DNA from 2 places in the Methylotenera sp. E1MeOHC1 genome. Region 2 is predicted to be linked to the other one. Evidence: predicted binding sites of a transcription regulator. Region 2 holds the regulator's gene; the other holds the start of a gene.
What was found. The regulator FliA, encoded in region 2, starts transcription of late flagellar genes. The targets are predictions, from matches to a motif close to CTAAAGTTNNCNNAAANNNTGCCGATANNA.
Positions count from the first base shown of each region.

Region 1: a site for FliA is predicted at 1,893-1,922, ahead of ACSSU7_RS01830 (flagellar protein FlaG). Genes of this name have one in related genera too.

Region 1 is NZ_CP196025.1:399,352-402,729, reverse strand. It holds gene ACSSU7_RS01840 (nitrite/sulfite reductase) at 1-13, opposite strand, end outside; gene ACSSU7_RS01835 (aminotransferase-like domain-containing protein) at 145-1,575, opposite strand; gene ACSSU7_RS01830 (flagellar protein FlaG) at 1,996-2,376, shown strand; gene ACSSU7_RS01825 (nuclear transport factor 2 family protein) at 2,537-3,016, opposite strand; gene ACSSU7_RS01820 (ABC transporter ATP-binding protein) at 3,077-3,378, opposite strand, start outside.
Region 2 is NZ_CP196025.1:603,751-607,128, forward strand. It holds gene ACSSU7_RS02700 (flagellar motor protein) at 23-772, opposite strand; gene ACSSU7_RS02705 (RNA polymerase sigma factor FliA) at 754-1,488, opposite strand; gene ACSSU7_RS02710 (MinD/ParA family ATP-binding protein) at 1,498-2,277, opposite strand; gene flhF (flagellar biosynthesis GTPase FlhF) at 2,340-3,378, opposite strand, start outside.

The sequences.
Region 1 (3,378 bases), 200 kb from region 2:
CATAGATATACATTTAATCACCTTAAAAATTGGCGTTGATACAACAGCCAAGTTATTTTTTACAGTGACTAAAGCTTAAGGCTTGGTGCTAATGAAGAACAGAGACAGATGCTTACAAAAAAAGCATAACAGATGATAAAAACCTTACGGCAATGGCTGGGACATTAATCCCAATACTAGCGTACCTAGCGTTGCCAGTGCAGCCTCAATACGCGCATCCCAAATATGCCCGTAATTCAAACGAACATAACTGCTGAAGTGGCGCTGCGCAGAAAATATAGGGCCAGGTGCAATGCTAATGCCATTATTGAGCGCAAGCTTGTGTAGCTCAAGTGCATTAACACCATCTGGTAACTTAACCCATAAAAAGTAGCCGCCCTGCGGTAACGTTAAACAAGTGCCGGCAGGGAAGTAGCGCTCAATGGCTTCGACAAACTTAATTTGATTCATTAATAAGGCATGGCGCAAACTGCGCAAATGCTTGTCATAGCCACCTTTTTGCAGATACTTGGCAATGGCTACCTGCGCTGGCACCGACGCTGAGATAGTGGTAGTTAGCTTAAGCCGCGCCACCATTTTTGCAAATCGCCCCGGTGCCACCCAGCCCACCCGATAGCCAGGCGCAAGACATTTAGAAAATGACGAACAATGCATCACCAAGCCTTCAGTATCAAAAGCCTTGGCTGGCACTGGCCGCTTATCACCAAAATATAGCTCGCCGTATACATCATCTTCAATCAACGGCAGTTGATACTTGGTGATGAGTGCCACTAACGCCTGCTTCTTTTCATTGGAAAGCAAACTGCCCAATGGATTTTGAAAGTTAGTCATTAGCCAGCAAGCTTTTGGTTGGTGCTGCAAAATGGCACGCTCCATTGCCGCCAAATCAATCCCGTCTTTAGGGTGACTCGGAATCTCAACTGCTCGCAAACCAATACGCTCTATGGATTGTAATGCCGCATAAAAGGTTGGCGACTCAATTAGAACGGTATCTCCAGGGCGGGCAACCGCCATTAAGCATAAGTTCAATGCCTCCAACGCACCATTTGTCACTACGATTTCATCCGCCGTCACATGTAAACCATCAATCATGTAACGTAAGGCAATCTGACGTCTAAGGTTAATATCCCCTGCGCTTAGGTTATCTACACTAGCCCAAGGGTCCATAATCTGCACACTGGAAGCCATGGTCTTAGCTAGATTCGCCCGCGGGAACAGCAAAGGGCTGGGAAATGCCGAGCCCAAAGGCACTACACTTCTGAGTCGAATCGACTCCAGTACTTCAAACACCAGCTCACTCACATCTACTTCTGTGGACTCTAATTGGCTCTCTATAACCGGCGCAGGCGAGGATGGAATATTCACCGCACCGCCAGTCACAAAATAACCGGAGCGCTCACGCGCAGTAATCAGGCCTCTCGCTTCCAGCAGATAATATGCCTCTAATACAGTAGCTGCGCTCACATCACGGCTAACACTGGCTTGACGTACAGAGGGCAGCTTGTCTCCACGGCACAGTACTCCTTCTTGGATAGATTGGGCAATAGAATTAGCAAGCTGCTCGTAAAGCTTCATAGCTTTCCTGTGATATCAAATGTGTACAAATAGCATGCTACCTTATACACAAGAAATTACTACCTAAGCCACGGGACTGGTCTATATAAAACAAGATAAACAAACCCTAGCTACTGAGCATATTTTTATAAAAATAATGCTGGTTACAAGCGTTAAAAATATCAAAACCATACAAAATAATTAGCTTTTTTACAGTGAAATCGTGGAAATAACATAAAAACATGTGCCAAACAAAAAATATTTTTATCTATAACCATATGAATATATTAACAATTATATAAATATTGAAATTATTTTAAATATTTTCTACTTTTACCCTAAATTATCTAAATTTGCTGCCGTTAAAGAGTCATAAGATGCGGCAAAATTTAACTTAATTTTTAACCAATAACAATTTAAGACACGATTTTAAGGGCTAACATGTTTAATTCTTCAATAGATGGTTACGGCGGCATTAAAATGCCAATCAGCACGCAACAAACGACAGATGCGAGAGCTACCGCCCAAGCTAACAACGCGAATCGCGCTGCTTTAAAATCAGTGGATACGTCTGAAAATAGAACATCAACTGAAGCCAACAAAGACATGTTGACGGCTGCTGTGAATAAATTGAATGAGTTGGTAGCGCCTGCCTTGCAAACTGTACAGTTCTCGATGGATGAAGAAGCTGGTCGCATGATTGTAAAAGTGATCGACACGGCAACGCAAAAAACCGTTAGGCAAATCCCAAATGAGGAGGTGCTAGCCTTTTCAAAAACGCTGAGCAGACTACAAGGCTTAGTGATAAGAGAGCGCGCTTAACCAAGCTACAGCTATCAGCCAAAGCTACTTTGGCTGTATCATTGATGAAATAAGCATTTGTGGTTTTCATGTTGCCGCAAATGCTTAACCCAAAATGCTTTACCGCAGATCCCAATCCCAAACCAACGCATCAGGCACTCTAGCTAGTAGCAGTTAAACGCTACAAACCCAACTCGCTTAAACTAGCGTATTCATCTGGTCTGCGCCCTATCGGCCATAAAAACTTACGCTCAGCCTCTTTAATGGGTAAGTCGTTAATACTGGCATAACGTAACTCCATTAAACCATTGGCATCAAACTGCCAGTTCTCATTGCCATAAGAACGGTACCACTGCCCAGAATCATCATGCCACTCATAAGCAAACCGCACCGCGATGCGGTTATGATCATGCGCCCACAATTCTTTAATTAAACGATACTCTAACTCACGCGCCCATTTGCGAGTTAAGAACGCAACAATTTGCTCACGCCCAGTTAAAAACTCTGCACGATTACGCCACTGGCTATCCGGCGTATATACAAGTGATATCCGTTGTGGATCTCGGCTATTCCAACCATCTTCAGCCAACCGTACTTTCTGCATCGCAGTTTCACGTGTAAATGGGGGTAATGGTGGCCTTGCTTCATGAGTTGTAGACATCTCTTCACTCCTAAAATATAAACATATTTAACACAGATGAACCGAGAAAATGTAAGTGCGCTACTCTCCCAAAAAGCCGCCGCTTTGGTGCGCCCATAACGTTGCGTATATACCACCTTGCTTAATCAATGCCTGATGGTCACCCTCTTCAACAATTCTGCCATCATCCAGCACAATTAAACGATCCATTGCAGCAATAGTGGAGAGACGGTGCGCAATAGCCACCACCGTTTTACCCTGCATCAAGTCATACAAACTAGCTTGAATCGCTTGCTCCACTTCCGAATCCAGCGCACTGGTGGCTTCATCTAGCAGTAAAATGGGGGCGTCTTTTAAAATCACGCGCGCAATCGCAATACGCT
Region 2 (3,378 bases):
GCTGTTTTGTATGGATGGGCGGTTAGTGCGGTTTATCTAGGTAACTATCTAAGCGCTCTTCAACGATTCTAGGATGGTCGCCATTGGCTATAGACACCCATGCATTAAGCAGCATTTCACGTGTTTTCAACTCTGCTTGAATGTGTGTTTTTAATTTGTTGGCAATCGGTAAAAATATCAAGTTAGCAAAACCAACACCATAAATCGTGGCCACGAATGCAACAGCAATACCGCTACCTAGCTTGCTCGGGTCGGATAGGTTTTCCATCACATGAATTAGGCCTAGAACTGCACCTAAAATACCCACAGTTGGCGCATAGCCCCCGGCCGCATCCCATATTTTTGCTGCGCCACGCATTTGAACTTCATGGAAATAGATGTCAATGGCGCATATCTCGCGAATTTTTTCTGGCGGTGTGCCATCAATCATCAAGCGCATACCTTTAATGATGAAAGGATCAGTTTCCCTTTTTAAGAAAGGCTCCAGCATGAAAATGCCTTCTTTACGCGCAAAGTTGCTCCAGTTTAAAATGCGTTTCGTCAGTTCTTTTTTGTCATCAACAGGTTTTTTAAATACTAGTTTTAGCATTTTTAAACCTTGCAAAAAAGTTTTTGGTGGGGTTTGCACAAGTACCGCACCAAAAGTACCAAACATCACGATAAGGAAAGCTGCATATTGCAACAGCGATTCAACGTTTCCACCCTCAAGTTTTTGCCCTAGTATAATCCCTGCAACAGCAAGGATTAGCCCGATTACACTGCCCCAGTCCATGACTTCTCTCTTAAGTTGGCACGCAGCCTAGCAACCGCCTGGCTATGTAGTTGACATACGCGGGACTCTGAAACACTCATAACCGCACCAATTTCTTTTAAATTTAGTTCTTGTTCGTAATATAAACCCAGCAGGATTTTTTCTCGCTCAGGTAGTGAGTCAATCGCAGCAATCAGTGCATCTTTGAAGTCACCAATTAGTAAGCCTTTAATTGGATCACTATCATGATCGGTTTGAAAGCGGTCTAAAAAGTGTTCACCACTGTCGGCTTCATGAAAGTCTTCGTAATAGACCAGTTGGTGTCCGCTACAGTCACCTAGCATCTCATGGTATTCCGCTAGCGATAAGTTAAGCTTTTTGGCTACATCGTTTTCAGTGGGGGGCTGACCAAGCTGCTGTTCTAGTTGGCTAATGGCGTGTTCAACATCACGCATGTTTTTACGGATGCTACGCGGTAACCAGTCTGAGCTACGTAGCTCATCTAGCATTGCCCCGCGGATTCTTTGTGCGGCATAGGTTTCAAACTGGGCACCATGCGTGTCTTCATAGCGATTAACAGCATCGAGCAGGCCCATCATGCCCGCTTGAATTAAATCATCAAGTTCTACGCTAGGCGGTAGCTTTGCTTTTAATTGATAGGCGAGTTTTTTAACTAAGATAGCGTGCTGATCCAGCAAAACGTCTTTTTGATCTTTTTTCCCGTGCGCTGTGTACATAAATCGTCTTTAGCTTAGTTGTGCCTGCTTATTGTTAAAAATATTATCATGCTTGTAATCTAAGCGTTGTGCAATTTGTTTCAATGCGGTTGACGCTATCGCGAGCGGAAACGCATCAATGACGGAGCGCCCCAGCTTGGAAGCTCGGCTGATGTGGCTATCAGCAGGAATTGCACCAAAAAACTCTAATTCAATTTGCATAAAGCGTTTTGCCACCTGTGCGATATTACCAAATACTATTTGTGCCTGCGCATCAGTTGAGTCTTCCACAATGATACCAAAAGAACGCCTGCCAAGCTCACTGCAAACTTGTTTAATCAATGAATACGCCTCTGTAATCGATTCTGGCTTACGTGAGAGCTGGATAATGATTTCACTTTCATTGAGTTTATGTAAGGGCAGCACATTGGCTGAGTTAAGCATGGTGTCAACTAGCACCATGTCATATTGCTGAGCTAATTGGTTAAACATCAGGTTAAGCTGGCTGTTGGTATGGTTTTCACTTGCCTTTGCACCTGAGTTTTTGTGCATTAGTTTCACACTAGAGAATCCATGGCTGGTGGATTTGATTGCTTGCGCCAACGTATGCTTGTTAGAAATCACATCCAGTAGCGTAGGGGACTGGCCCAATTCATAATGATGTTCAGATGCGTGCTCTGAGGCATGCATGACTAGCACTTCATTGCCTTGGGCAACCATAGAGGCGGCAAGGTTGGTGATAAGGCGCGGTTGTGCTTGGGTAGATGACGCAGACAGCACCGACACTATTCTAGGCTTTGGCTTTGCCATAATTCGCCTTAATCCGGCAGCTTGATCGTTAGGTGTAGGACTGCTGTTGAAATTAGACATGATTAAATCTCCGCTAATTGAGAGATAGTGTTCAAGCTGCTAGCTTGCCCCATGACAAATGGCAGTTCTTCTTCTAAAAATTCAAAAGGGCGGTTAGCTGGCGATTTTGAGTTTAATGCTAAATGAATCAGCGCTACTTTATTCGCTAGGTTGATATCTTCAGGCACACGTTGTCCATCGGCTGTGTAATACAGTTTTAATTTTTCACGAATAATCACATCAAGTGTATTACCTATGGTGACGGCTTCATCAAGTTTGGTCATGATGCAACCATCCAGCCCTTTTCCTTTATAAGCACTGATAACATCGGTTAAGGTTTCACCAGTGTTGGTGGCGTTTAAACATAGTAATTTCTTAATAGGCGTATTGCTAGTTGAGAGCAGGGCGATTTGTTCGGTGACCATGCGATCACGTTGGCTTACACCAACAGTGTCAATCAAAATCGTATGCTTGTTCTTCAGTTCATTGAGCGCAAGTGCGAGGTCTGTTTCATCTTTGACGGCATAAACCATCACACCTAGAATCTTACCGTATATTCTGAGCTGCTCATGTCCGCCAACCCGGTATGCGTCGGTTGTAATCAAGCCTAGGCTTTGTGTGCCATGTTTCATTACATAGCGCGCAGCCAGCTTTGCTGTGGTTGTGGTTTTGCCAACACCAGTCGGGCCAATTAAGGCAAACACACCACCTTGGTCCAATACTTCGGTTTCGTTTTCTATGGTGCTCAGGTTTTTACTCAGGATATATTTCACCCATGCTTGGGCTTTTTTACTATCTAAATTTGATGGTAACTTTTCTGCTAAATATCTTGATAATGCTGGGCTAAAGCGGGCGCCTAATAAAGTGCTCAACACTTCAGACTTAATAGGGTCACGTTGCTGTATATTGCCCCAAGCGATCGTAGCCAGTTGTGATTCAATCACGTTGCGCATGCTACGCATTTCTTTTAGCATCCATACCATCTGTTTGCTGGTTGCGACATTGCTTTTATTCGATTGTAGATTGTTGTGTAAATTCGTATCGTGGTTGATGGGTGTTGGG